Skermanella sp. TT6: one gene and its partner. The main gene of each other region encodes a partner of the protein of the gene in region 2 in a complex. Links are inferred from orthologs where the notes say so. Each region holds a gene or a part of one and is shown on either strand. Other genes may lie near its edges. The genes, in order: IGS68_RS12430 and pabB.

Region 1 (14,664 bases), 2.7 Mb from region 2 along the record:
GCCCGCGACTTCCAGCGCGTAGTGGTCCCCGGGCGGCAGCATCGTCGCCGGCACGTTGATCATCGCGCTGTTGTCGCGCAGCGCCTCGATCGGGGTACCGGCGGCGATCCGCCCGTAGAGCGGAAGCTGGATCGCCTCGGCCTCGGTGCTGGCCTCGCGCCCGGCCAGGGCGCCGGTGAAGTCGCCCTTGATCACGTTGGGCTGGAACTTCGGGCGATCGGGCGCGCGCTGCTGCGGGCGGGCCGACCCGGCTTCCGCCCCTTCCGGCAGCCGGAGCACCTCGAGCGCGCGGGCGCGGTGGGGCAGGCGGCGGATGAAGCCGCGCTCCTCCAGCCCGGTGATGAGCCGGTGGATACCCGATTTCGACTTCAATCCCAGGGCATCCTTCATCTCGTCGAACGAGGGCGAAACCCCGCCTTCGCCCAGCCGGTCGTTGATGAAGAGCAGAAGCTCGTATTGTTTACGTGTCAGCATCTACGCCCCCTGCGCGCGGGACCAACCGGTCCAGAACAAACCAAAAACATCAGTTTATGTTCTAGTTTGGTTCGCGAAAGGCGTCAAGCATTCGCTGAACAATTTTACCCTTGTCCTGCAGATCCGGTCACCTAGAGACTCAGGACTCCGCCGCCCAGGGGAAGAAATTCGACAGTGTCGCCGGCCGATGCGGCCGGTGCGAAGGGCGGGCGCACCACCAGGCAGTCGGCCCGGGCAAGCACCGTCAGCAGCGAACTGTCCTGCGATTCGAATGGGTTGGCGACCAGTTCGCCGTCCGGGCCGATACTCAGCGACGCCCGCAGATAATCTTCGCGCTGGTCGTTCTGCTTGACGGGCCGCCCCAGCACCGCCGTGCGGCGCGTTTCCTCCTCCGCCGGAAGCCCGAGCAGGCGGCGGAGCGCCGGCCTGAGGAACAGGACGGCGCAGACCTGACTCGACACCGGATTGCCGGGCAGCCCGAGGACGGGCACGTCGCCCAGCCGGCCGAACATCAGCGGTTTGCCCGGCCGCATGGCGATCTTGTAGAAATCCAGGTCCATGCCGCGGTCGCCCAGCACGCCGCGCACGAGATCGTATTCGCCCGCCGAGGCCCCGCCGGACGTCACCAGGATGTCGGCCCGTTCGGCACCCGTGACGAGTCGAGCCAGCGACTCCGGCGTATCCAGGGCGACGCCCAGATTGACCGGGACGCCGCCGCAGGCCGTGATCAGGCCGGCCAAGGCGAAGGCGTTCGAACTGACGATCTGGTCCGGCCCCAGGGGCTCCCCAGGGAGCACGATCTCGTCGCCCGTCGCCAGGATCGCGACCCGCGGGCGGCGGCGGACGCGGAGCCAGGGCCAATTCATCGCCGCGGCGAGTCCGACGTCCCGCGCCGTGAGCATGCGTCCGGCCGGTATGCCGACTTCGCCCCGCCGGAAGTCGATCCCCGCCAGCCGGACATGCCGGTGGCGGCCGACCGTCCGGAGGACGGTGACCGTGGCGCCGTCCGACTCGGTGTCTTCCTGCATGACGACGGCGTCGGCCCCGTCGGGCATCGGCGCGCCCGTGAAGATCCTGACCGCCTCTCCCGGTCCGACATGCCCCTTGAAGGCGTTCCCGGCCGGAGCCTCGCCGATGCGGCGCAGCTTCGCGGGGACCTGCGCCACGTCGGCGCAGCGCACCGCATAGCCGTCCATCGCCGACATGGAGACCGGCGGCTGGGTGAGCCGGGCGGTCACGTCCTCCGCCGTCACGCGGCCAAGCGCCTCGGTCAGTCCGACCAATTCGGCCGGCAGCGGCGACAGGGCGGCGAGGACGCGGGACCGGGCCTCGGCGACGGAGATCATCGAGGGGTCCCGTACTCGCCGCTCTTCCCGCCCGCCTTGTGGGCCAGCCGAACGTCGCCGATGGTCATGGCGCGGTCCACCGCCTTGCACATGTCGTAGACGGTGAGAGCCGCGACGGACACGGCCGTCAGGGCCTCCATCTCGACGCCGGTGCGTCCCTTCAGCTTGCAGGTCGCCGTGATGTCCACCGCGTTGCGGCCGGGATCGCAGGTCAGGTCGACCTTGGCCGAGGTCAGCGCCAGCGGATGACAGAGCGGGATCAGGTCGGGCGTCCGCTTGGCCGCCATGATCCCGGCGAGCCGCGCGACGGACAGCACGTCGCCCTTCTTCACCCCGCCGGACAGGATCAGGGCCAGGGTCTCCGCCGCCATGAAGACCGACCCGGTGGCGGTCGCCGTCCGTTCCGTCTCGTCCTTGTCGGAGACGTCGACCATCACGGCGCGTCCCTCGGCGTCGAAATGGGTGAAGCCGCCGGTCATGCGGCGGCCCGGCGGGTCAGCAGGGACCGAGTGGCCTCCGTCACATCGGACTGGCGCATCAGGCTCTCGCCGACCAGGAAGCAGCGTGCGCCGGCCCTGTCCATCCGCTCCAGGTCGTCCGGCCCGTATAGACCGCTCTCGCTGACCAGCAGGCGGTCCGCGGGAACCCGTGCCGCCAGTTCCTCCGTGACGGCAAGATCGACCGCCAACGTCTTGAGATTCCTGTTGTTGATACCGATCAGTTCACACGGAAGATGAAGAGCGCGGTCGAGTTCCTCGCCGTTGTGGACCTCCACCAGGACGTCCATGCCGTAGCGCGCCGCCACCTCGGCCAACTCGCGGGCCGTCGTGTCGTCGAGGGCGGCCATGATGAGCAGGATACAGTCGGCACCCAGCGCCCGGGCCTCAACCACCTGATAAGGATCCAGCATGAAGTCCTTGCGAAGACAGGGTAATTCGCAAGCTGCCCGGGCCTCCACCAGGAACGAATCCTGGCCTTGGAAATAGGGTATGTCAGTCAGGACGGACAAGCATGCGGCCCCGCCGGCCTGATAGGCATGGGCCAGCTCGGCGGGGTTGAAATCCTGTCGAATCAAACCTTTGCTGGGCGATGCTCGCTTGATTTCTGCGATCAGTCCATAGTCGCCCCCGGCCAGCTTCCGGCGCAGGGAGGCCGTGAAGCCCCGCGGCGGGCCGGCTTTCATCGCCGCGCGGTCGATTTCGGCGAAGCTGCGCTCGGCACGCCGCGCCGCCACGTGGGCGCGCTTGTCGGCACAGATGCGGGTGAGAACGTCGCTCATGCCGAGCCTCCGCTGTTGGTGATGGCGATCAGGCGGTCCAGTACGGTGCGTGCCCGGCCGCTGTCGATGGCGTCCCGGCCGAGGGCCACGGCTCCGCAGAGGTCCGGGGCCTTGCCGGCGACCAGCAGGGCCGCCGCGCTATTCAGCAGCACGATGTCGCGATAGGCTCCATGCGCGCCGGCGAGGACCGCGTTCAACGCCTCCGCGTTCGTCGCGGCGTCGCCGCCCTTCAGGTCGGACGGACTGGACAGCAGGAGTCCGGCCTGGGCCGGCTCGATGTCGAACCGGGTGACCACGCCGTCCTTCAGCTGCGCCACGTGGGAGGCGCCGGTGGTGGTCAGTTCGTCCAACCCGTCGGAGCCATGGACGACCCAGGCGGTTTCCGATCCCAGCCGGGCCAGGACCTGGGCGATCGGTTCCAGCCATTCCTTCGCGAAGACGCCGAGAAGCTGCCGCTTGGCGCCCGCCGGGTTCGACAGCGGACCCATCAGGTTGAAGATCGTCCGGGTGCCCAGCTCGACCCGCGTTCCCGCCACGTTGCGCATGGCCGTATGGTGGCGCGGCGCCATCAGGAAGCAGATGCCGATCTCGTCGAGCGCCCGCTGCACCAGCGCCATCTCGCACTCGATATCGACGCCCAGGGCGGTCAGCACGTCGGCGGCGCCGGACTTGCTCGAGGCCGCGCGGTTGCCGTGCTTGGCCACCGGAACGCCGCAGGACGCCACCACCAGGGCCGTCGCGGTCGAGATGTTGTAGGTGCCGGAAGCGTCGCCGCCCGTGCCGCAGGTGTCGATCGTGCCGGGAGGGGCCTTGATCGGCACCGCCTTCGCCCGCATGGTCCGGGCGGCGCCGGTGATCTCCTCCACCGTCTCCCCGCGCACCCGAAGCGCCATCAGGAAGCCGCCCATCTGGGCCGGCGTCGCGTTGCCCGACATGATGATGTCGAAGGCAAGCTCGGCCTCGGACTCGCCCAGGCGCCGGCCCGCGGCGACGCCGGCCAGGATCGCCTTCATGTCCGACATGTCCGCGGTCATGCCGCGCGCTCCGCCGGGGAGCCGGTCATCCGGACGAAGTTGGCCAGCAGCGCGTGCCCGTTCTCGGACGCGATGCTTTCCGGGTGGAACTGCACGCCGTGGATCGGCAGCTCGCGATGCATCAGGCCCATGATCAGGCCATCCTCGCTCTCCGCCGTCGCCTTGAGCGAGTCGGGCAGGGTCTCGCGCTCGACGATCAGGGAATGGTAGCGGGTCGCCGGAAAGGGGGAGGGCAATCCCGCCAGCACGCTTTCGCCGGAATGGCTCATCATGCTGATCTTGCCGTGCATCGGCGCCGGCGCCCGGACCACGTGCCCGCCGAACGCCTGCCCGATGGCCTGGTGGCCCAGGCAGACGCCCAGCAGCGGCAAGCGCCGTTCGGCGGCGGCGGCGATCATGTCCAGGCAGATGCCGGCCCTGTCGGGGTCGCACGGACCGGGAGACAGCACGATGCCGTCGGGGCGCAGATCGAGCGCCTGTGCCACCGTCAGTGCGTCATTGCGCTTCACCATGATCTCGGCGCCCAGTTCCCCGAGGAAATGGACGAGGTTGTAGGTGAAACTGTCATAGTTGTCGATCAGCAGCAGCATGCGGCAATCCGCGGCAAACAAATGGGAAACAGTGAGCCGCTACCCTACAAGGCGCGCCCGCGGATTTCCAGCACGCCGCTTGGGCCGCGGCAGGGATCATAGGGCGGGGTTCACGGGGCGGGGTCTTGACCTTCCCACCACTGGAAGCCCCATATCGGGATGTGGGACGGGACGCATGGGCAAGCTCTATGGGGTAACGGTCTGTTAACGATCACGATCGATCGTAACGCGCTGTCGAATGGGGAACTTGGGCAATGAACATCGGAACGGCTTCGAAACGGTCGGGCGTACCGGCCAAGACGATCCGCTATTACGAGGGCATCGGCCTGATCTCGTCGGCAGGCCGAAGCGCCAACGGCTATCGCGTCTACACGGAGGAGGAGGTCCAGACCCTGCGCTTCGTGTCGCACGCCCGGTCGTTGGGGTTCTCCGTCCGGGACGTCGGCAGCCTGCTGGCCCTGTGGCGCGACCGCAGCCGGGCCAGCGCCGACGTGAAGGCGCTCGCGCGCGGCCACATCGCGGAGATCGACGCGAAGATCGCCGAGCTTCGCAGCATCCGCGAATCGCTGCTCACGCTGGTGGATCGCTGCCATGGCGACGACCGACCGGACTGTCCCATCCTCGAATCGCTGGCGACCCCCACGTCGGCGGAGCATTGCGCCTGACCCATGGCATCTTCCAAGTCCAAACCGTCGAAACCGCGGCGCGCCCGGCCGAGATCCCTGCCCAGGGGACTCGCGCTGAGGGCGCTGGGCGGCCGCATCAGGCCGGTGGCCCTGGCCGGCGCGGCGATCGCCGCCACGTTCGGCGCCGGCGCGATATTCGGCTTCGTGTACCGCCACGAGCCGGAGCGCCCCCCGGCGCAGGTCGCGACCGTCCGCCCCGCGCCGGTGCGTCCGACCGCTCCCCGGATCGAGACGCCGCCGGTCGAGCCGCCCCGGCTCTCCGCGCCCGCCGAAGCCGTTCCGCCGGAGCCACCACAGCCGGCCCCGGCTGCCAAGCCGGTTCCGGCGCCGGCCATCCTGGCCGCCGTGCTGCCGCCGCCCCTGGCACCCGCCGTGCCGCCCGCCCAGGTGACTCCCGGTGCGCCCGCATGGCTCAAGAACGCCCTGCCGTTCACGGCGCCCCATTCGGGTCCGATGATCGCGATCGTGATCGACGACATGGGGCTCGACCGCAAAAGGAGCGCCCGCGTCGTAGGGCTGCCGGGGCCGCTGACCCTGGCCTGGCTGCCCTACGCCAACGATCTGCCCCGGCAAACCCGGGCGGCCCGCGCGGCCGGGCACGAGCTGATGGTCCATATCCCGATGGAGCCCCAGGGCGGCGACATCGATCCCGGGCCGGGCGCCATGACGGTGAGCGCCGGCAGCGGGGAACTGCTGCGGCGGCTCGACCAGGGTCTGAAGGCGTTCGACGGGTATATCGGCGTCAACAACCACATGGGCAGCCGGTTCACCGAGGACCGGCCGGGCATGCGCACCGTCCTGTCGGAGCTTCACCGGCGCGGGCTGATGTTCCTGGACAGCCGCACCACGACGCGCAGCGTCGCCTCCAGCGTCGCCCGCGAGCTGCAGGTGCCGACCGTCGGCCGGGACGTCTTCCTTGACCACGACATGAGCCCCGCGGCGGTGCGGGCGAGCCTCGCCAAGGTCGAGGCCGTGGCCAGGCGGCAGGGCTACGCGGTCGCCATCGGGCACCCGCACGACGCGACCGTCGACGCCCTGGCGCAATGGCTGCCGGCCGTCGCGGCGCGCGGCTTCGCGCTGGTGCCCGTCAGCACCGTCCTCAAGCACCGCCAGCCAAACGGCTGAAGCGGTATCCGCGCATCAACCAGAACCGACCAGAAGCACCGAGGAGAGAACCATGAGCACGAAGTACAAGGTATCCGGCATGACCTGCGGCGGCTGCGCCCGTTCGGTCACCAATGCGATCACCGCCAAGGATGGGCAGGCGAAAGTCGAGGTCGACCTGGCGGCCGGCACCGTCGCGGTGGACGGCAGCCTGTCGGCGGACGCCGTCAAGGACGCGGTCGAAGGCGCCGGATTCGATTTCGACGGCGTGGCGGCGGCGGCCTGACCGCCGCGAACGCCCTTGCGGCCCGGCTCGTGCCGGGCCGCGTCACCGGGCCGCGTCACCGGGACGAGGCGAACCGTACGGCCTCTTCCGCCGCCCGGATCAGCGCGCGGGACTTGTTCACCGTTTCCTGGTACTCGGATTCCGGATCGCTGTCGGCGACCACGCCGCCGCCGGCCTGGACATGCATCACGCCGTCCTTCAGCACGGCGGTCCGAAGCGCGATGCAGGTGTCCATGGCGCCGTTCGCGCCGAAATAGCCGACGCAGCCGCCATAGACCCCGCGGCGGGCCTTCTCCAGCTCGTCGATGATCTCCATCGCCCGCACCTTGGGCGCACCGGATACCGTGCCGGCGGGGAAGCCGGCGAACAGCGCGTCCAGGGCGTCGTATTTCGGGTCGATCGTTCCTTCCACGTTCGAAACGATGTGCATGACGTGGGAGTAATACTCGATCACCATCCGTTCCGTCACCGTGACGGAACCGATTTCGGCCACGCGCCCGACATCGTTGCGGCCCAGGTCGAGCAGCATCAGGTGCTCCGACAGCTCCTTGGGATCGGACAGCAGGTCGGCGGCCAGGGCCTTGTCCTCCTCCGGCGTGGCGCCGCGCTTGCGGGTGCCGGCGATCGGGCGAATCGTCACCTTGCCGTCGCGCAGCCGCACCAGGATCTCGGGGCTGGAGCCGACGATGCTGAGATCCTCGAAATCCAGGTACAGCAGGAACGGCGACGGGTTCAGCCGCCGTAGCGCCCGGTAGAGGCTGAAGGGCGGCAGCTCGAACGGGACGCTGAACCGGTGCGAGGGCACGACCTGGAACACGTCGCCGGCCCGGATGTACTCCTTCGCCCGCTCGACGATCGCGTGGTATTCCTCGCGCGTGGTGTTCGACACCGGCTCCGGCAAGGCCCGCGTCACCGCCGTCGCCTCGCGCCGGTAGGGCAGGTTGCGCTCCAGGTCCGAGATGGCGTCGCCCAGACGCTCCAGGGCGAGGTCGTAGGCGGCCTCGGCATCCAGGCCGGCAGCCGGCCAGACCGGCGTGACCAGGGTGATCTGGTTCTGGATCCCGTCGAACACCGCGATGATGGTCGGCCGCATCAGGATCGCGTCCGGGATGCCGAGCATGTCCGGGTTGTCGTCGGGCAGCCGCTCGATCAGCCGGACCATGTCGTAGCCCAGATAGCCGAACAGCCCGGCCGCCATGGGAGGCAACTCGGCCGGCAGGTCGATCCGGCTCTCGGCCAGCAACCCGCGCAATGCCTGGAGCGGCGGCTCGTCGGTCGGTTCGAACGCCTGGGCGTCGAACCGGGCCCGCCGGTTGATCTCCACCTTGTCGCGTCGGCACCGCCAGATCAGGTCCGGCTTCAGCCCGATGAACGAATAGCGGCCGCGTACCTCGCCGCCGGTGACCGATTCCAGAAGGAAGCAGTTCTTCTGGCCGTCGGCCAGCTTGATCATGGCCGAAACCGGGGTCTCGAGGTCGCTGACCAGGGTGGTCCAGACGACCTGGGGCCGGCCGGCCCCGTAGGTTTCGACAAAGCCGGGACGGGCGGGCAGGGCCTTCATGGCGGGTCAGTTCCGTTGGAACAGGGAGTCGACGGTGGATTGGTGGATCGACACCGCACGGCTCTGGCGCAGCGCGTCGGTGAACTGGGCCAGCAGGTCGCCCGCGACCGCCTGCTGGACGCCCTGGCGGAGCTGCGCCACCTGGGGTTCCGATGCGGCCGGATCGGCCTGCTGGATGTCGCGCAGGCGGATGACCAGCTGCCCGTCCTGGGTCGGCGTCACCGCGACTTCCCCCTGCGACATCTCGAACAGCTGCTGGACGGAAGCGGGCGGCAGGCCGCCGGACTCGCGGCCGGCCCGGGTCAGGGGAGGCGTCACGCCCTCGACGGCGCCCGGCACCAGGGATGCCGCCTCGGCGGCCGGCGTGCCGGCCCTCAGCCGCTCCGCCATCTCCTCGGCACGCTGGGCCGCCAGCTTGGAGCGCTGCTCGGCTTGCCAGGCGGCGACCACCTCGTCGCGGATGGCGTCGAGCGGGCGGAGCGCCGCCGGGGTGACGGCATCGACCCGGGTGACGAAGTAGTCGCCGCCCTGGATTTCGGTCAGATTGCCGGTCGCGCCCTGCTGAAGCGCGAAAGCCGTCTGGGCGATCTGCTGGGCGCCGGGCAGTCCCTCCACCGCGCCGCCGTCCGGCCGCCGGCCGGTCGCGTCGATCGCCTCGACCTGGGTGACGCGCAGGCCCAGCCGCTGGGCCGTGTCCTCGATGCTGGCGCCGCCGGCCAGCTCGTCCTCGACCTTGTTGGCCAGTTCGTAGACCTGATCCACCGCGCGGTCGCGCTTCAGCTCGGCCAGGAGGGCGTCCCGCACCTGCTCGAAGGTCTGCACGCTGCCCGGCTCGACATCCTTGACCCGCATGACATGCCAGCCGAGCGGGCTCTGGATCGGCGCGCTGACCTCCCCTTCCTGAAGGGCGAACACCGGTTCGGCCAGTTCGCCCAGCAGATCCTCGCGGGCGAGGCCGTTGAGCGTCAGCACCTCCGCGCCGCCGCTCGCCGCCGCCGTCTCCAGGGTCTGCCCCTGGCCGAGCGAGGTCTCGATAGTGCGCGCGGTCTCTTCGTCCTGCACCAGGACCTGGTCGACCGTACGGCGCTCGGGCGTCTGGAACTCGGCGGCCCGGGCATCGTAGGCGGCCCGCAGGTCCTCCTCGGAAACGGCGATCTCGCCGGCGACGTCGTCCGCCGTCAGCAGGGCGACAGTCAGCTTGCGGAACTCCGGCGCGGTGAAACGGACCGCCTTCTCCTGATGGAAGGCGGACAGGGCGGCATCGTCGGGCGCGCCGACATTGCCCATGGCGGCGTTGGGCACCAGGATCGTCTCGGCGACCCGACGCTCGGCCTGCCGGCGGAACAGGTCCTCCACCAGCGGTGCCGGGGCCTGGGCGCCCGCGGCAACCGCGCCGACCAGCTGGGTCCGCTTGATCTCCGCCCGCAGGATCTGGACATAGCCTTCCTCGGTCAGCTGGTTGGCGGCCAGGACGCGGCGGAACTGGTCGGGATCGAACTGGCCGAGCTGGTTGCGGAAGGCCGGCTCCTCGCGCAGTTCGTTCAGCACGAGCTGGTCGCTGACCCGCAGCCCGGCCTCGTCGGCCGCCTGGCTCAGCAGGGTGCGCTGGACGAGCTGTTCCAGCGTCTGGTCGACCAGGCCCAGTTGGCGGGCCTGCTCGGCGTCGATCTGGCCGCCCAGCATCTGGCGCAGCCTGTTCAGCTCCTGGCGGAAGGCGTTGTCCAATTCCTGGGTCGAGATCTTGACGTCCCCGACCTCGGCGACGGTGGTGTCGGTCCGGCCGCGGAAGATGTCGCCGATGCCCCATACCGCGAAGCTGAGGATCAGGAGGGCGAACAGGATCTTGACGACCCATGAACCGACGGTGCTGCGCAGGGCTTGAAGCATGATCCAACGTCTTGAAAGCGGGGCCGGTCGGACCGGCAATTATAACTACGTTGCGACGGCGCCGCCGCGATGGCGCGGCATCATAGGTGCCGGTCCCCATAGCGGCAACAGGGGATTTCCCGGGGCAACCTCCCGCCGCGACCGCCGCCGGATGCGCGCCGGTGTGGAATTGCGCGCCCGCGCTTGCTAGACAGCGTCCCACCTTCGCTGCAACCCATGACGAGATGGAGAGCCCATGCCCGCACGTCGCAAGCTGATCGCCGGAAACTGGAAGATGAACGGCCTCCACGCCGCCGGGCTGGAACTGGCGACCGACCTGGCCCGCCGGCTGGCCTCGGCCGGAACGGTCGGTTTCGACATGCTGGTCTGCCCGCCGGCCACCCTCGTCCATCCCGTCGCCGGCACCGTCGCCGGGACGCCGCTCGCGGTCGGCGGCCAGGACTGCCATCCGAAGGAATCGGGCGCCCATACCGGCGACATCAGCGCCGCCATGCTGGTGGACGCGGGTGCGCGCTTCGTCATCGTCGGGCACTCCGAGCGGCGGCAGAACCACGGCGAGGACGACGCCCTGGTCGCGGCCAAGGCGGCGGCGGCCCATGCCGCCGGGCTGGTCGCCATCGTCTGCGTCGGCGAGACGCTGGAGCAGCGCGAAGCGGGACAGGCGCTGGATGTGGTCGCCTCCCAGGTGGCGGGATCGCTGCCGGCCGGCGCCGACGCCGCGAACACGGTCATCGCCTACGAGCCGGTCTGGGCCATCGGCACGGGCAAGACCGCGACCGCCGCCGACGTGGCCGAGGTGCACGCCCACATCCGCGGCACCCTTGCCGGCCGGGCCGGCGACCCGGACGCGGTGCGCATCCTGTACGGCGGTTCGGTGAAGCCGTCCAACGCCGCCGAGCTGATGGCGGTGGAGGACGTGGACGGCGCCCTGGTCGGCGGCGCCAGCCTGGTGGCCGACGATTTTTGGGCCATCGCGGAAACTTGCCGCTAGCGAAACCGCCGGCGAGTTAGTAAATATCGGCCGGAGGCGCGCCAAGCCCAACCGAAAGGGGCGGCTGGCGCGCTTATCGGTTTTTGAGAATGGTTTTCTTTTCAGAGAAGGTTTCCGAACCATGGAAGCAGTGGTTCTGGTCGTGCACCTGCTGATCGCGATCTCGCTGATCGGCGTGGTGCTGGTGCAGAAATCGGAAGGCGGCGGCCTGGGCATCGGCGGCGGCGGCGGGGGCGGCGGCATGATGTCGGCCCGCGGCACGGCGAACCTGCTGACCCGCACCACCGCCATCCTGGCGGGCTGCTTCATGCTGACGAGCCTTGTCCTGGCGGTTATGGCGGGCAGCCATTCCAGCCCGCGCTCGATCATCGATTCGATGCCGCCGGCTCCCCAGCAGTCGGCTCCCCCGGCGGATGCCCCGCCGGCACCTCCCGCCGCACCGTCGGCGCCCGTCTCCCAGTAGGCGGCAGGGGCCCGGAAGCAGGGCCGGGCATCAAGTGGTCGGGAGGCGGCTGATCGGCCGCCTCTCTCATTTCAGGCACAGTGTTCACTCCCGGATCGGCAAGGCACCATGACTCGGTACATTTTCATTACCGGCGGCGTCGTCTCCTCGCTCGGCAAAGGCCTCGCCTCGGCGGCCCTCGGCGCGCTGCTCCAGGCGCGCGGCTTCAAGGTCCGCCTGCGCAAGCTCGACCCCTACCTCAACGTCGATCCGGGCACCATGAGCCCGTACCAGCACGGCGAGGTCTACGTCACCGACGACGGGGCGGAAACCGACCTGGATCTCGGCCATTACGAGCGCTTCACCGGCGTCTCGGCGCGCCGGAGCGACAACGTCACCACCGGGCGGATCTACTCCACCGTGATCCAGCGCGAGCGGCGCGGAGACTATCTGGGCGCCACGGTCCAGGTCATCCCGCACGTGACCGACGCGATCAAGGAGTTCATCCGGGCCGACATCACGGACGAGGATTTCGTCCTGTGCGAGATAGGCGGCACCGTCGGCGATATCGAGAGCACGCCCTTCCTGGAGGCGATCCGTCAGTTCGGCAACGAGGTCGGCACCGACCGCGCGCTGTTCATCCACCTGACGCTGCTGCCCTACATCCCGTCGGCCGGCGAGTTGAAGACCAAGCCGACCCAACACTCGGTGAAGGAACTCCTGAGCGTCGGCATCCAGCCGACCATCCTGCTGTGCCGCGCCGACCGGCCGATCCCGGAGAGCGAGCGCCGCAAGATCGGCCTGTTCTGCAACATCCGGCAGGAGCGGGTGATCGCGGCCCTCGACGTGGACACGATCTACGCGGTTCCGATCAGCTACCACGAGCAGGGCTTCGACGTTCAGGTGCTGAGCTATTTCGGCCTGCCCCACGACGGCGAGCCGGACCTCAGCCGCTGGCGCCGGATCGTCCAGACCGTCCGCCAGCCCGAGGGCGAGGTGACCATCGCGGTGGTCGGCAAGTACACCAGCCTTCTCGACAGCTACAAGTCGCTCGCCGAGGCGCTGATCCACGGCGGCATCGCCAACAATGTCCGGGTCAGGCTGGACTGGATCGACGCCGAGATCTTCGAGTCCGACGACGCGGTCCAGCATCTGGAGCATGTCCACGGCATCCTGGTGCCCGGCGGCTTCGGCGAGCGCGGCTCGGAGGGCAAGATCCGGGCGGTCCAGTTCGCCCGGGAGCACAAGGTGCCCTATTTCGGCATCTGCTTCGGCATGCAGATGGCCGTTATCGAGGCGGCGCGGCACATGGCGGACGTGCCGAACGCCGGCTCGACCGAGTTCGGCCGCGACGTCGTCCCGGTGGTCGGCCTGATGACCGAATGGCAGCGCGGCAACCAGACCGAGTTCCGGACCGGCGGCGACGACCTGGGCGGCACCATGCGGCTGGGAGCCTATCCCTGCCGATTGGTCGAGGGATCGAAGATCCGGGAGATCTATGAGTCGGAGACGATCAGCGAGCGGCACCGCCACCGCTACGAGGTCAACATCAATTTCCGCGGCCAGCTGGAATCGGCGGGCCTGCTCTTCTCGGGCCTTTCGCCCGACGGCACCCTGCCGGAGATCGTCGAGCTGCCGGGCCACCCCTGGTTCGTCGGCGTGCAGTTCCATCCCGAGCTGAAGTCCAAGCCGCTGAGCCCGCACCCCCTGTTCACCGATTTCATCCGCGCCGCGATCGAGCAGAGCCGGCTGGTCTGATCCGGCGGCAGAGGCGGCGCGACCGCGGAGGACGTGCCGCCTGCCGCCTTGATAACCCGCCCCGCGGCCTTTATGACTTCGCCCCGACAACGCCATAAAGCCACCTCGGGGTTAATCATGTCCGTCATCACCGACATCCACGCGCGCGAGATTCTCGACAGCCGCGGCAATCCGACCGTCGAGGTCGACGTCACCCTGGAATCCGGCGCCTTCGGCCGGGCCGCCGTCCCGTCGGGAGCCTCGACCGGCGCCCACGAGGCGGTCGAGCTGCGCGACGGCGACAAGGGCCGCTATGGCGGCAAGGGCGTGCTGAAGGCGGTCGATGCCGTCAACGGCGAGATCTTCGACGCGCTGGCGGGCATGGAGGCCAGCGAGCAGGGTGCCGTGGACGCGCTGATGCTCGACCTGGACGGCACGCCCAACAAGGGCAGGATCGGGGCCAACGCGATCCTGGGCGTCAGCCTGGCGGTCGCCAAGGCCGCCGCGCAGGAGGCCGACCTGCCGCTCTACCGCTATGTCGGCGGCGCCTTCGCCAACATGCTGCCGGTCCCGATGATGAACATCATCAACGGCGGCGCCCACGCGGACAACCCGATCGACATCCAGGAATTCATGATCATGCCGGTCGCGGCGGAGAGCTGCGCCGACGCGATCCGCATGGGCGCCGAGGTCTTCCAGTCCCTGAAGAAGAAGCTGAAGGACGCCGGCCACAACACCAATGTCGGCGACGAGGGCGGCTTCGCCCCCAACCTCGCCTCGACCGACGACGCGCTGGGCTTCGTGATGAAGGCGATCGAGGCCGCCGGCTACAAGCCCGGCGAGGACATCATGCTGGCCCTCGACGCTGCCTCGACCGAGTTCTTCAAGGACGGCAAGTACGACTTGGCGGGCGAGGGCAAGGTGCTCGACGCCGAGGCCATGGTCTCCTACTGGACCGACCTGATCGGCCGCTACCCGATCATCTCGATCGAGGACGGCATGGCCGAGGACGACTGGGACGGCTGGGCGGCGCTGACGGCGGCGATCGGCGGCAAGGTCCAGCTGGTCGGCGACGACCTGTTCGTGACCAACCCGACCCGCCTGACGGACGGCATCGCCAGGGGCGTGGGCAACTCCATCCTGGTGAAGGTCAACCAGATCGGCAGCCTGTCGGAGACGCTCCACGCGGTGGAGATCGCCCACAAGGCCTCCTACACCGCCGTCATGTCCCACCGGTCGGGCGAGAC
Region 2 (14,754 bases):
GGCGGGCGGGCGCGTCGTCACGGCGCCGACCAACGGGGCGGCCGGCCTGATCCCGGCGGTGCTTCACTACTACGACCGCTTCTGCTTCGGCCGCAGCGAGCAGGGCGTCTTCACCTTCCTGCTGACGGCCGGCGCCATCGGCGGGCTGTACAAGCGCAACGCCTCAATCTCCGGGGCGGAGGTCGGATGCCAGGGGGAGGTCGGCGTCGCCTGCTCCATGGCGGCGGCCGGCCTTGCCGCCGCCCAGGGCGGTACGCCGGAGCAGGTCGAGAACGCGGCCGAGATCGGAATGGAGCACAATCTGGGCCTGACCTGCGATCCCATCGGCGGCCTCGTCCAGATCCCCTGCATCGAGCGCAACGCGATCGGGGCCACCAAGGCGATCAACGCCGCGCGTCTGGCGTTGCGCAGCGACGGCCAGCATCATGTCTCGCTCGACAAGGTGATCCGCACCATGCGCGAGACCGGCGCCGACATGCAGACGAAATACAAGGAAACCTCGCTTGGCGGCCTCGCCGTCAACTTTATCGAATGCTGAAGGGCATCGAATGCTGAAGGGCTTTGACATGTCGCACTCCATCGAACGGTTCTTCACCGCCCGCCTCGCCGATAGCGATTCCGAACTGGCGTCCTCCCTTGCCCGGGAACTGCACCGGCAGCAGGACCAGATCGAGCTGATCGCGTCGGAGAACATCGTCTCTTCCGCCGTGCTGGAGGCCCAGGGCTCCGTCCTGACCAACAAGTACGCGGAGGGCTATCCCGGCCGCCGCTACTACGGCGGCTGCGAGTTCGTCGACGTCGCCGAGCAGCTCGCGATCGACCGGGCCAAGGCGCTGTTCGGCTGCTCCTATGCGAACGTCCAGCCCCACTCGGGCGCGCAGGCCAACCAGGCGGTCTTCATGGCGCTGCTCCAGCCGGGCGACACCATCCTCGGCATGTCGCTGGCGGCGGGCGGACACCTGACCCACGGCGCCTCGGTCAACCAGTCCGGCAAATGGTTCAACGCGGTGCAGTACGGCGTCCGGCGCGACGACGCGCGGATCGACTACGGCCAGGTCCGCGACCTCGCGCGCGAGCACAGGCCGAAGCTGATCGTCGCCGGCGGCTCGGCCTATCCCCGGGTGATCGACTTCGCGGCGTTCCGCGCCATCGCCGACGAGGTCGGGGCATACCTGATGGTGGACATGGCCCACTATGCCGGCCTGATCGCGGGCGGCGTCTATCCCAATCCGGTTCCGCACGCCCACGTCACCACCACGACGACGCACAAGACGCTCCGGGGTCCGCGCGGAGGCATGGTGCTGTCGAACGACGCTGACCTGGGCAAGAAGATCAACTCCGCCGTGTTCCCGGGATTGCAGGGCGGTCCGCTGATGCATGTGATCGCCGCGAAGGCGGTGTCGTTCGGCGAGGCGCTTCGGCCGGACTTCAGGAGCTATGCCCGCTCGGTCGTCGACAATGCCCGCGCGCTGGCCTCGCGGCTGGTCGAGGGCGGGGTCGATATCGTGTCGGGCGGAACCGACAGCCACATCGTGCTGGTCGACCTGCGGCCCAAGGGCCTGACCGGCAAGGCGGCTGAAGCGAGCCTGGAGCGCGCCGGGATGACCTGCAACAAGAACGGCATCCCGTTCGACCCGGAAAAGCCGATGGTGACCTCCGGCGTGCGCCTCGGCACCCCGGCCGCCACGACGCGGGGCTTCGGCACGGCGGAGTTCACCCAGGTCGGCGAGATGATCACCCAGGTGCTCGATGGGCTGGCCGCCGCCGGCGGCTCCGGCGACAACGCCGCCGTGGAAGCCCAGGTCCGGGAAAAGGTGCAGGCCCTGTGCGCCCGCTTCCCGATTTATTCCGGAGTGCCCTTGGCGGCTGCCGCGGAGTGAAACCCGGCGGCGCGGAAGGGTCCGCGCCGCCACTCTTCAATGAAGATCGTTGAAGACCGCGTCGAGCGTCGGCGCGTCGAAAATGGTTTCGGCCCAACGGTCCAGATCGTCCATCGACGCCGCCCGCACCCGTTGGGCCACCTCCTCCGGCACCGCTCCGAAGCGTTGGCCGAGTTGCCGGAGCAACACCTCGGCCTTACCCCTGTCCTCGCCCTTGGCTTCGCCCAGGATGACGCCCTCGGCGCGGGCCTCGGCCATGACTTCGCGAAGCGCGTTCGACATGATCATTTCACTCTCCTCCGGCACGATGCGGCCCAAGATCGTCCTCAAGTGCTGGCGGTCCAGGGTCTCCGCCGCGCTGAACAGGTATCTGACCACCGACACGATCACCGCCAAGCCCGCTTCCGCCCCCACCGTCAGCAGCCGCTCCAGCGTCTCCGGCGGATCGGCGTCGCGGCCGGCACGCCATAGGCGTTCCGACGCCGGGTCGGCAGAGACCACGGCCGCGTCCCAGGATGGCTGCCGGTTGCCGCAAAAGGAGTATCGGACACCTTGTCGCAACTTGACGGAAAATTGTCGCGCTAGGGCAGGTGCCCCTGCCGCCGCCAGCGAATTCTTGGGACTGTCACAATGATGGGGAACCGAGGTCAAATGTCTCCCGTCGAAGCGCTTCTCCGCCCCTTGAAAATCAAGCACCTGACCATCCGCAACCGGGTGATGAGCACGTCGCACGCGCCATCCTACGGTTCGGACGGCAAGCCCAAGGAGCGCTACCAGCTCTATCACGAGGAGAAGGCGAAAGGCGGCATCGGGCTGACCATGTTCGGCGGCTCGTCGTCGGTGGCGCTCGACAGCCCGGCGGCCCCGTGGAACCAGATCTCGGTCGCCGACGACAGCGTCGTGCCGTTCTTCCGGGAGTTCTCCGACCGCGTCCATGCCCACGGCGCGGCGCTGATGGTCCAGCTCACCCATATGGGCCGGCGGACCAAGTGGGACACCGAGAACTGGCTGCCGACCGTGTCGGCCTCGCCCAGGCGGGAGGCGGCCAGCCGGACCATCCCGAAGGAGATGGAGGACACCGATATCCGGCGCATCGTCGCCGACTACGCCGCCGCGGCGCGCCGCTGCAAGGAGGGCGGGCTCGACGGGTTCGAGCTGTCGGCCGCCCATGGCCACCTGATCGACCAGTTCTGGAGCCCCTCGGTCAACAGGCGCACCGACAGGTACGGCGGCAGCCTGGAGAACCGCATGCGCTTCGGCATCGAGGTTCTGGAGGCCTGCCGGGAGGCGGTCGGCGACGACTACGTCATCGGCATCCGCATGTCCGGCGACGAGCTGATCGACGACGGCCTGACCCACGAGGACTGCGTCGCCATCGCGCGCACCTATGCGGAGCGCGGGCTGATCGACTTCGCCAACATCCTGGGCGGGCAGGCGCGGGACCATCTGGCCCACGCGATCGTGCTGCCCAACATGTCGTTCCCGGTGGCACCCTTCCTGTTCCTCCCCAGCGCCATCAAGCGCGAGGTGGACATCCCCGTCTTCCACGCCCAGCGGGTGACCGACCTGAACACCGCCGGCCGCGCCGTGGCCGAGGGGCACGTGGACATGGTCGCCATGACCCGCGCCCACATCGCCGACCCGCATCTCGTGCGGAAGCTGATGGAAGGGCGGATGGACGATATCCGGCAATGCGTCGGCGCCGGCTACTGCATCGACCGGATCTATGCCGGAGGCGACGCCTTGTGCATCCAGAACGCCGCCACCGGCCGCGAGCGGACGATGCCGCACGTCATCCCCAAGGCCGACGCGAAGAAGCGCGTCGTCGTCGTCGGCGGCGGACCCGGCGGGCTGGAGGCGGCCCGGGTCTGCGCCGAGCGCGGCCATTCCGTCGTGCTGTTCGAGAAGAACGCAGCGACCGGAGGCCAGATCACCATCGCCGCCAAGGCGACCTGGCGGGAGGCCCTGACCGGCATCACCCGCTGGCTGACCCAGCAGGCGACCAGTCTCGGCACCGACATGCGGCTGGGCGTCGAGGCGACCCCCGCCCTGATCGAGGCGGAGAACCCCGACGTGATCATCCTGGCGACCGGCGGCCATCCCAGCCGGGGCGACGTCAAGGGCGCCGAGCTGGCCGTCACCACCTGGGACATGCTGTCCGGCACGGTGGAGCCCGCCGACAACATCCTGCTGTACGACGGCACCGGCCAGCACCACGCCCCGTCCTGCGCCGAGTTCCTGGCGAAACGGGGCGCCCTGGTGGAGATCGCGACCCAGGACCGCATGATCGCGGAGGAGGTCGGGGCCACCAACCAGCCGATCCACCTGCGCGAGCTGTACAAGCTGGGCGTCGTCATGTCGCCCAACCTCCAGCTCACCGAGATCTACCGGGAAGGCAACAAGCTGGTCGCCGTGCTGCGCAACGAGTTCACCCACGAGGAGGAGGAGCGGCTGGTCGATCAGGTCGTGGTCGAGTTCGGCACCCTGCCCAACGAGAGCCTGTATTTCGACCTGAAGGAGCGCTCGGTCAACCGGGGCGAGCTGGACCTGCGGGCCCTGGTCGAGGGCCGGCCGCAACCCCATCGGAGCAACGGGCACGCGGTCCTGTACCGCATCGGCGACGGCGTCGCCGGGCGCAACATCCATGCGGCGATCTACGACGCCGCCCGCCTGTGCAAGGACCTGTGAGTGCCGGCATGATCGCGACGACGCTCTCCGCCATCGTCATCGCCACCCTGGCCGCCGGCCTGCTGCTGGCCCTGGTCCAGGCCCGGCGCTGGCGGGCCGGCCGCGCGGCCGACGTGGATATCGTCGCCGGGCTGAGGGCGCTGCCGCGCCGCTACCTGGTCGATGTCCACGAGGTCGTGGCGCGCAACAGCTTCAATTCCCGGTTCCACGCGCTGACGGCCGGGGGCTTCCTCGCCTCGCTGGTGCTGATCGTGGCGCTGGCCGTGCCGCCGCTGCGGCACGGCGCCGTCTGGGGCCTGCTGAGCCTGGCGCTGGCGGCCATGCTGGCGGGCGGCCTGATGGTCGGCTGGCGCCGCCGGGTCGAGCGGCCGGCGGAACTGTCCGGCGGACGCTTCAGCCGGCTGCCCTTCGCACTGCTGGCCTATGCCGCGGCCTTCCTGGCGGTGGCGCTGGACCAGGCGGCCGGGGGCGTCCTGCCGGGATGGCTGTCCCTGGCGCTGGTCCTGGTCGGCGCCTGGGGCTGCGCCGAACTGGTGCTCGGCGTGTGGAAGGGTCCGTTGAAGCACGCGATCCACGGCGCCCTCCATCTGGTCGCCCATCCCCGCCCCCTGCGTTTCCGGGACGGCGCCGGCCGCGACAGCGCGATCCGGCCTCTCGACCTGGAGGCGCCGCGCCTGGGCGCGGAGCGTCCAGTGGATTTCGACTGGAACCGGCTGCTGGGTTTCGACGCCTGCGTCCAGTGCGGCCGGTGCGAGACGGCCTGCCCGGCCTATGCCGCCGGCCTGCCGCTGAACCCCAAGAAGCTGATCCAGGACCTGGTGACGGCGCTGGACGAGGATGCGACGGACCGCTCCTATGCCGGCCACGGCCATCCCGGACGCCCCGTCGGCAATGCCCATGGCGGTCCCGCCGAACCCGTCATCGGCCCGACGGTGCATCCCGATACCCTCTGGGCCTGCACCACCTGCCGCGCCTGCGTTCAGGAGTGCCCGATGATGATCGAGCATGTCGATGCCGTGGTCGACCTGCGGCGCTTCCAGACCCTGGAACTGGGCGCCACCCCGGGCAAGGCCGCCGGCATGCTGGAGGAACTCCGGGCGACCGACAATCCCGGAGGACGGCCGCTGTCCCGGCGGCTGGACTGGGCGGTGGACCTGGACCTGCCGGTTCTGGCCGACAAGGGAGAGTGCGACGTGCTGCTGTGGCTGGGCGACGGCGCGTTCGAGCTGCGGACCCAGCGTTCCCTGAGGGCGCTGGTGAGGCTGCTGCGCCGCGCCGGCGTCGATTTCGCGGTGCTGGGGGCGGAGGAGCTGGACTGCGGCGACGTCGCCCGGCGGCTCGGCGACGAGGCGACATTCCAGGATCTGGCACGGCGCAACGTCACCACGTTGCGCCGTCATCGCTTCGACCGCATCGTCACGGCCGACCCCCATGCCCTCCATACGCTCCGCAACGAGTACAGGCCGTTCGGGCTCGACGTTCCGGTGGTCCACCACACCGCCTTCCTGCTGGACCTGCTGCGTGAAGGACGGCTGACGGTCGAAACCCGCCTCCCGGACTCCGTCACCTACCATGATCCCTGCTATCTCGGCCGCTACAACGGCGAGATCGAGGCGCCCCGGGATCTTCTCGACGCGATCGGCGTAGTCCGCGTCGAGATGGAGCGCTCCGGCCTGCGGTCGAGCTGTTGCGGCGGCGGGGGCGGCGCGCCGCTGACCGACGTGGCGGGCGAGCGGCGCATTCCCGATGTCCGCATGGACCATGCCCGCGCGACCGGCGCCGCGACGGTGGCGGTGGCCTGCCCCAACTGCGCGCTGATGCTCGAAGGCGTCGTCGGGCCGAGGCCGCAGGTCGCCGAGATCGCCGAACTGGTCCTGGCCGCCACGGAGCCGCGGCCATGACCCGCAAGCGGCGCGATCCCCGGGCCGAGCTGCTGGCCCTGACGGTGTCGGAACAGCCGCGCCGGCGCATCGCCCGGGGAGCCGCCCCGGCACCGGGCGGCAGGCGCCGCCGCGATCCCCGGGCCGAGCGCGCGGCTGCCGCCGTCCTGGTCGGAGCGCGGCGCCGCATCGACTGGAGCGGCGCCGCCCTGGCCCTTCCGGGGCAGCAGGGCCGGCCGGAGACCGCCGCCGAGGCGGGGCCTTCCGTCCGGATCATCGACGACCCGGCGTTCCTGGTGCTGGTCGTCCTGGACCAGCCCGACGGACGGATGACCGACCATGACCGCCAGGTGATCGCCGCCGGACGCATCCTCGCCGATGCCGGTGGAGGTGCCGTGGCGGCGCTCTCCGCCGGCATCGACGGGGAGTCCGACCTGGGTGCCGCCGGTATCGATCGGGCTATGAAGGTTGACTTCGAACCATTCGCCGGTTATTGCCCGGAGCGGCGCGCCGCCCTGGTGCTCGCCGCGGTGGACAGTCTGAAGCCGCGACACGTGCTGTTTGCCGAGAGTGCTTCCGGCGGTGCCGATCTGGCGCGCCGCGTCGCGGCAGCCACAGGCGAACGGCTCTTTCCGGGTGTCCAGGCACTGACCGCGACCCAGGCGGGCCGGCGCGCCCGCGGCGGTTCGTCGGAACTGGGCCGCGCCCCGTCGCGGCTGATGAGCATCGCTCCCGACGCCGTTCCGCCGCTCGACGATGTCCGCCACGAGGCGCGTCCGATCCCGGCTCCGGATCCGGCCTTCCCGACGTCGCCGGGCATCCGCTCCGCGCGCCTGCTGGAGACCGACCCCGACCGGCTTTCGCTGGCCGAGGCGGACTTCATCCTCAGCGCCGGCAACGGCCTGACGGACTGGGAGGCGTTCGCCGAACTGGCGGAGGCTCTGGGAGCCACGCGCGGCGGCAGCCGCGTGGTCTGCGATGCCGGGCATCTGCCCCGGGACCGCCAGATCGGCGCGTCCGGCACCCTGGTGACGGCGCGCTGCTATTTCGCGCTGGGGATCGCGGGGGCGCCCCAGCACCTGCAAGGCATCACGGAGGTAAAGCACGTCATCGCCGTCAACACCGACCTTCACGCCGAGATGATCAAGCGTGCCGACCTCGCCATCGTGGCCGACGCGCAGGCGGTCATGCCGGCCCTGATCCGCCATGCGCGCGAGCGCCGCCGCGAGCGGGGCGCACATGGTTGATGTTCGGATGATCGAGGTCGCCGTCCTGCTCTCCGCCGGCCGCCACCCGGCATCGGGCCGCCCCAGGCGGGCGCCGCTCGACGCCCAGGCGCTGGAACTGGCGCTGCGGCTGGTCGAAACCGGCCATGCCGCCCGCATCCATGCGCTCCATGCGGGAGACCCGGCGAACCCGGCGCTCCGAGATTACCTGGGCATGGGCCTGGACCGGCTGGAGGTCCTGGACCTGCCGTCCGGCACCGACCCGGTTCCTGCACTGGTCTCCCGGCTGCGGGAGCTGGCGCCGGCGCTCGTCCTGGCCGGGGCGGTCGCCGAAGGTGGCGAAGACAGCGGCATGGTGCCTTATCTGGTGGCACGGTCGCTGGAACGTACGCTCGTTCCGGACGTTGTCGCGCTGGAGCTTTCCGGCGGCGGCGCCGAGTTGACCCAGGCGCTGCCGCGCGGACGGCGCCGGCTGGTCGGTGCCGGACTGCCTCTGGTCGCGACTTTGCATGGATCGGCGCCGGCGGCGCGCCAGGGCGCATTCGCCCGCGCCCGGCGCGGCGCCGTCGACGTCCTGCCGGCCGAGGCCGCCGCCGACGACTTCCTCGCGGATTGCGCCGTTCGGCCGTGGCGGGCCAGGCCCAGGCTGATGGCGTCCCGGCGGGGCGGCTCGGCGCTCGACCGGCTGAAGGCGGCGACCGAGGCCAGGACCGGACAGGGCAGGCTGATGGTCCGTCCGTCGCCTGAAGACGCGGCGTCGGCGATCTACGACTGCCTGATCGAACAGGGAATGATTCGTTGAATGAAATAAGCATGCGGGTACAGTTGCAGGTAACCGATGTAAAAACAGGGAAGAGGACCATGAGATGAAAGCAGCGTTCGAGGGCATAACGAGCAAAGACTCCGTTCAATCGGCTCCGCTGCGCTCATTTCCGGCGGCCCCCGGTGCGGCATCGGCGCCTGTGGCCGTAGCTCGACCGGTCGGCACGAAATCCAAGGAAGCCGCGGGCGATGTCCGGCTCGACGTCTCCAACGTCTACAAGATCTTCGCCGACGACCCGAAGCCGGCGCTCGACATGCTGAACGCGGGCGCCACCAAGGACGAGGTGTTCAAGAAGCTGGGCGTCACCGTCGGCGTCAAGGATGCGAGCTTCCAGGTCCGCAGCGGCGAGATCTTCGTGATCATGGGCCTGTCCGGGTCGGGCAAGTCGACTATGATCCGCCTGCTCAACCGCCTGATCGAGCCGAGCGCCGGCAAGATCGTGTTCGACGGGCGCGACCTCGTGCAGATGTCGAAGAAGGAGCTGATCGGCGTCCGCCGCAAGGACATGAGCATGGTGTTCCAGTCCTTCGCGCTGATGCCGCACCTGACCGCGCTGGACAACGCCGCCTTCGGGCTGGAGATCGCCGGCGTGCCCAAGCAGAAGCGCCACGAGGCCGCCCTGGAGGCGCTGGAGCAGGTCGGGCTGGGCCAGTACGCCGGCCGCTATCCGCGCGAGATGTCGGGCGGCATGCAGCAGCGCGTCGGCCTTGCCAGGGCGCTCGCCAACAACCCGACCATCATGCTGATGGACGAGGCCTTCTCCGCGCTCGACCCGCTGATCCGGACCGAGATGCAGGACGAGCTGCTGCGCCTCCAGCGCGAGCACAAGCGGACCATCATCTTCATCTCCCACGATCTCGACGAGGCCATGCGGATCGGCGACCGGATCGCGATCATGGAGGGCGGCAGCATCGTCCAGGTCGGAACGCCTTACGAAATCCTGCGCAACCCGGCCGACGACTATGTACGCTCCTTCTTCCGGAACGTGGACGTGTCGCGCGTGCTGCGCGCGGGCGATGTGGCGCATTTCCAGGAGGCGACGGCCGTCGTCCGCACGCCGGGCGTGCTCCAGCCGGCGCTGGAGAAGCTGGCCGGGGGCAACCAGGAATACGGCTACGTCCACGACCAGGACCAGCGCTACCAGGGCACCGTGTCGCGCAGTTCGCTGGAGCGCGCGCTGGCGGCGGAGGACCAGCCCCGCTTCGTCCACGCCTTCCTGCCCGACGTCGACCCGATTTCTGCCGAGACGCCGCTGCACGAGGTGATGCGCACCGTCGCCTCGACCGAATGCCCGGTCCCCGTGGTGGACGGCGAGAACAAGCTGGTCGGCTCGATCTCGCCCTCGTCCCTGCTGAAGACCCTGGATCGGGAGGGCTGACCCGATGGACTTCCAGATCCCCCTCGACATCTGGGTCGAAGACCTCGTCAACTACATCCTCGACAATTTCCAACCGTTCCTGGACGGCATCGCCGCCGTGGTGGACGGCTTCGGCGCCACGATCGACGGGGCGCTGCTGGCCCTGCCGGTCTGGCTGATGATCGTCCTGCTGACCGCCTTCTCCGGCTGGCGGGTCAGCCTGCGCTTCGGGCTGTTCACGCTGGTGGCGCTGCTGCTGATCGTCTCCATGGGCCTTTGGACGGAGACGATCTCGACCCTCGGCCTTGTGCTGGCGGCCACCATGCTCAGCCTGATCCTGGGCGTGCCGCTGGGCGTCTGGATGGCGCGGAGCAAGCTGGTCGAGGGCATCTCCAAGACGACGCTCGACTTCATGCAGACCATGCCGGCCTTCGTCTACCTGATCCCGGCGGTCATGTTCTTCGGCCTGGGCCGGGTCCCGGGCATCATCGCCACCGTGATCTTCGCGATGCCCCCGGCGGTCCGCCTGACCGCGCTGGGCATCCAGCAGGTCCCGGTCGAGATCGTGGAGGCCGCCCGTGCCTTCGGCTGCACCGACCGCCAGCTGCTGTTCCGGGTCCAGCTTCCCAACGCCCGGCCGTCGATCATGGCCGGCATCAACCAGACCATGATGCTGGCGCTGTCGATGGTCGTCATCGCCTCGATGATCGGCGCCGGCGGCCTCGGCAACGTGGTGCTCCAGGGCATCCAGCGGCTCGACATCGGGCTGGGCTTCAAGAGCGGCCTGGCGGTGGTTCTGCTCGCGATCATCCTGGACCGCATCACCCAGAGCTTCGGGGCCAGGGCGGCGGCGCCGTCCAAGGGCCGGTTCGCGGTGCCGGCCTTCATGCAGCGGCTCATGCCCTCGGCTCCCCGTTCGAACCCGACGCATTAGGCGCCGGGCAATAATCAAAACGATGATACAGGAGGCTAACAGAAGATGGGAATTTTTTCCAGAACTTTGAGCATCGCCGCGACCTCGGCCGTCGCCGCCGTGATGGTGGCCGCACTGGCCGGCCCCGCGCTGGCCGCCGAGAAGAAGATCAACATCGGCTGGACGGCCTGGTCCGACGCCGAGGCGGTGACCAAGCTGGCGAAGAAGGTCCTTGAGGACCGGATGGGCTACACGGTCCAGCTGACCATGGCCGATATCGGGATCCAGTACCAGGGCATCGCGTCGGGCAACCTCGACGCCATGCTGATGTCGTGGCAGCCGCTGACCCACAAGCCCTACCTGGACAAGGTCCGGCAGGACGTGGTCGATCTCGGTCCCATGTATACCCGCGCCAAGCTGGGCTGGGTGGTGCCGGCCTATATACCGGAATCCGAACTGAAGACCATCGAGGACCTGAAGAAACCGGAGGTGAAGCAGAAGCTCGGAAGCAAGATCCAGGGCATCGACCCCGGCGCCGGGCTGATGCAGGCGTCCGAAAAGGCGCTGAAGGACTACGGCCTGACGGATTATCAGCTCATTTCGGCCAGCGACGCCGCGATGCTCGCCGGCGTCGAGCGGGCGGAGCGCCGCAAGGACTGGATCGTCGCCACGAGCTGGAGCCCGCACTGGATGTTCGCCAAGCACGAGCTGCGCTACCTGGACGATCCCAAGGGAGCGCTCGGCGGGCTGGAGAGCGTCAACAAGCTGGTCCGCAAGGGCTTCTACCAGGAGCAGCCGGAAGCCTATGAGTTCCTGGGCCGCATGGTGCTGCCGCTGGCCGACGTCGAGGCGATCATGTTCGAGGCCCAGGGCAGCAGCTACGAGCAGGCGGTGGACAATTACATCCAGAAGAATCCCGAGCGGATCGAATACTGGGTCACCGGCCAGTTGAAGGCCGGCTGAGGGGGTCTTCGGTCGTAACTTTTGATTTCGCCCGCAGGGCGAACGCCGACGGCGGACCCCGACGTTTGCGCAGAGTGTCGGCGTTGGCCCTGCGGGCCAAGGCCGACCTACGCGAACCCGATCACCCGGGCCAGCTCGGAGGCCACGGCGCGGCCTTCCAGGGGACGGTCTTCCAGGGTCGCCACCGGCCTGACGCCCAGGCTGTTGGTCACGGCGATCTCCGTGGCACGCATCAGCTCCTCGACGGTCACGGGGCGCTCGATCACGGGAAGGCGCTCGATCGCAAGACCGCGTGCGATGCCCGGCAGCGCACCCTCGGCGGCGGGCGGGGTCACCAGCACGCCGTCGATCACGGCGAAGACGTTGCCGACCGTGGCCTCGGCCAGGCGGCCCCGGGTGTTCAGCATCAGCGCGTCGTCGGCGCCGCGGTCCGCCGCCTCGCGCCGGGCGAGGATGCCGTCGAGATAGTTCAGGCTCTTGAGCCGGGAGAGCGGGGACAGCTCGTTCCGGCAGGTCGAGCGGGCGATCACGGCACGAGCCGGCGCCGGGGGAGGCGGGGCCGGTGCCACCGTCGCCAGCAGCGTCGGCCGGGGCATGTCTGGCGGAAGCAGGCCGCGGGGCGCCGGTCCCCGCGTCAGGGTCAGCCGCACCGAAGCCTCCGCCAGTCCCGTCTCATCCAGCAGGGAAGCGATCCCGGCGGCGATCGCCGGGGCATCCATCGGCAGGGGAATGCCCAGCACAGCCGCTCCGCCGGCCAGCCGCGCCAAGTGGCGGTCCAGGTGGCGGGGGTGCCCGGCCGCGACGCGGATCGTCTCGAACAGCCCGTCGCCGAGCATGAAGCCCCGGTCGGCCGGGTCGATCCGCGCCGCCTCCGCCGGGACCACGGCGCCGTTCAGCCAGACCCTCATTCCGCCCTCCATTCCGGATCGACCGCCCGCAGCAGCGGCGCGATCTTGACCAGCATCTCCTCGTACTCCCGCGCCGGGTCGCTGTCGGAGACGATGCCGCCGCCGGCATGGGCGGCGATGCGGTCCGGCGTCACCATCAGGGTGCGGATCAGGATGCTGCTGTCCATGGCGCCGTCGAACCCGATCCAGGCCAGCGCACCGCAATAGGGACCGCGCCGGCAGGCCTCCAGCTCGTCGATGATCTCCATGGCGCGGATCTTCGGCGCGCCGGTGACCGATCCGCCGGGAAAGGTGGCGCGCAGCAGCCCGACCGGGCCGATGCCGGGGCGAAGCTGCGCCTCCACCACGGAGACCAGGTGATGGACGCTGGCGAAGCTCTCCAGCGCGCACAGGCTGGGCACCGTGACGCTGCCGGTCCGGGCGACCCGGCCCAGGTCGTTGCGCATCAGGTCCACGATCATCAGGTTCTCGGCCCGGTCCTTGGCGCTGGCGGCGAGGGTGCGGGCATTGCGCGCGTCCTCTTCCGCCGTGGCGCCGCGCGGCAGGGTGCCCTTGATCGGCCTTGTCTCGACACGGCCATCGGCCGACAGCTTCAGGAACCGTTCCGGCGACGCGCTGGCCAGGGTCAGCCGGGGGCCGCAGGCGGCATGGGCCGCGAAGGGCGCGGGGCTGAGGGACCGCAGCCGTCGGTACAGATCGAAGGCGGACAGATCCGCCGGCCGGCCGGCGGTGAAGCGGCCGGTGAAGTTCGCCTGGAAGATGTCGCCGGCCCGGATATAGTCCAGCACCCGGCCGACCCGCCGCTCGTACTCGGCCCGCGTCAGCTCCGCCCGCCACGGCCCGGCGGCGGAGGGCGGTTCCGCGGGAGCCTGCGGTGCGGCTTCCAATCGTGCGCCCACCGACTCCAGCTTTCCGGTACCGCCGAGGGACGTGATCCAGCAGCGCCGCTCCCGGTGGTCGAAGGCGACCACGACGTCATAGAGGCCGACCGCCATGTCCGGGAGGCCGAGGTCGTCGCCGTGCCGGCCGGGCAGGCGTTCCAGGTGCCGCCCCAGGCCATAGCCCAGGAATCCCGCCGCTCCGCCGCACCAGGGTGCCGGCCCCGCGCCGGGAGCCACCGGGTTCCGCGCCAGCTCGGCCTCCAGCACGGCGAAGGGATCGCCCGGGACCGGCCGCCCGTCCGCCTCGACGCCGCCCGGGCCGGCCAGGATCGTGCGGAAGGGCTCGACCGCCAGGTAGCTCCACCGGCTGCGGGCATCCCCGTCCGCGGCACTGTCGAACAGCACCGCGAAGGGGTCCGACGCCCAGGGGGCGAAGGCCGGGACGGGGTCGCGCCAGGGGATCTCTCGGATGATCATGGTCTCGGACGATGTCGCGCTTTGAGAGAAAAATGACGCATTTGCGGAGGCCCGGCCAGTCCGTCCGTCGCACCATCGGCGTCGGGCGGGACGAGCGCCCGATTGCCGCGGGAGAGCCCTTGAATGTCGACGATGGTTGCATCCTCTTTGGAAAGCCTGCTCCGGCGCCGCAAGCCGGGCTATAGCCTGGAAGCGCCGTTCTATACCAGCGGCGAGATCTTCGAAGCGGACCTCGACATCATCTTCCGGCGGCACTGGATCTATGTCGGCGTCGAGCCCGACGTGCCGGAGCCGGGCGACTGCATGGTGGTGGATATCGGAACCGCCTCGGTCATCATCGCCCGCGACGACGACATGGGCCTGCGGGCCTTCCACAATGTCTGCCGCCACCGGGGCGCCCGGCTGGTGCTGGACGAGAAGACGACGGTCGGCAACATCGTCTGCCGCTACCACCAGTGGACCTACGGCCTGGACGGCTCGCTGCTGTTCGCCGAGCACATGGGACCGGGCTTCGACACGGGGTGCCACGGCCTGAAGAAGGTCCACCTGCGCAACGTCGCCGGCCTGATCTTCATCTGCCTGGCCGCCGAGCCGCCGGCCGACATCGAGGACATGGCGCGCGACCTGGAGCCCTATATCGCGCCCCACGACATCGCCAACGCCAAGGTCGTCCAGCAGATCGACCTGGTCGAGGAGGGCAACTGGAAGCTCACGATGGAGAACAACCGTGAGTGCTACCACTGCTCGGTCAACCATCC

What was found.
Region 1: the proteins of pabB (region 2) and IGS68_RS12430 are in contact, whole or in part, in a solved structure (PDB 8RP0), measured with the Escherichia coli proteins. The link is inferred for Skermanella sp. TT6 from one-to-one orthologs.

The regions. Positions count from the first base shown.
Region 1 is NZ_CP067420.1:2,637,361-2,652,024, forward strand. The notes cover bases 2,927-5,775. They hold IGS68_RS12430 (anthranilate synthase component II), read right to left. Parts: upstream 4,724-5,775; coding sequence 4,130-4,723; downstream 2,927-4,129. Other genes in these bases: trpC (indole-3-glycerol phosphate synthase TrpC), read right to left, coding at 2,927-3,099; trpD (anthranilate phosphoribosyltransferase), read right to left, coding at 3,096-4,133; cueR (Cu(I)-responsive transcriptional regulator), read left to right, coding at 4,978-5,388; IGS68_RS12440 (divergent polysaccharide deacetylase family protein), read left to right, coding at 5,392-5,775. Also shown: transcriptional repressor LexA, read right to left, coding at 1-474; IGS68_RS12410 (molybdopterin molybdotransferase MoeA), read right to left, coding at 606-1,820; cyclic pyranopterin monophosphate synthase MoaC, read right to left, coding at 1,817-2,299; more of trpC, read right to left, coding at 2,296-2,926; more of IGS68_RS12440, read left to right, coding at 5,776-6,534; IGS68_RS12445 (heavy-metal-associated domain-containing protein), read left to right, coding at 6,587-6,799; trpE (anthranilate synthase component I), read right to left, coding at 6,855-8,360; IGS68_RS12455 (SurA N-terminal domain-containing protein), read right to left, coding at 8,367-10,247; tpiA (triose-phosphate isomerase), read left to right, coding at 10,483-11,238; preprotein translocase subunit SecG, read left to right, coding at 11,360-11,701; IGS68_RS12470 (CTP synthase), read left to right, coding at 11,810-13,438; eno (phosphopyruvate hydratase), read left to right, coding at 13,556-14,664. UniProt on the Escherichia coli protein: Part of a heterodimeric complex that catalyzes the two-step biosynthesis of 4-amino-4-deoxychorismate (ADC), a precursor of p-aminobenzoate (PABA) and tetrahydrofolate.
Region 2 is NZ_CP067420.1:5,299,782-5,314,535, reverse strand. Bases 11,816-14,754 are described here. They hold pabB (aminodeoxychorismate synthase component I), read right to left. Parts: upstream 13,997-14,754; coding sequence 12,635-13,996; downstream 11,816-12,634. Other genes in these bases: IGS68_RS24730 (aromatic ring-hydroxylating oxygenase subunit alpha), read left to right, coding at 14,120-14,754; IGS68_RS24740 (aminotransferase class IV), read right to left, coding at 11,838-12,638. Also shown: IGS68_RS24790 (L-serine ammonia-lyase), read left to right, coding at 1-538; glyA (serine hydroxymethyltransferase), read left to right, coding at 567-1,880; IGS68_RS24780 (DUF4351 domain-containing protein), read right to left, coding at 1,917-2,381; IGS68_RS24775 (NADH:flavin oxidoreductase), read left to right, coding at 2,532-4,568; IGS68_RS24770 (DUF3483 domain-containing protein), read left to right, coding at 4,577-6,469; IGS68_RS24765 (electron transfer flavoprotein subunit alpha/FixB family protein), read left to right, coding at 6,466-7,695; IGS68_RS24760 (electron transfer flavoprotein subunit beta), read left to right, coding at 7,688-8,476; glycine betaine/L-proline ABC transporter ATP-binding protein ProV, read left to right, coding at 8,637-9,875; IGS68_RS24750 (ABC transporter permease), read left to right, coding at 9,880-10,788; IGS68_RS24745 (glycine betaine ABC transporter substrate-binding protein), read left to right, coding at 10,834-11,730. UniProt on the Escherichia coli protein: Part of a heterodimeric complex that catalyzes the two-step biosynthesis of 4-amino-4-deoxychorismate (ADC), a precursor of p-aminobenzoate (PABA) and tetrahydrofolate.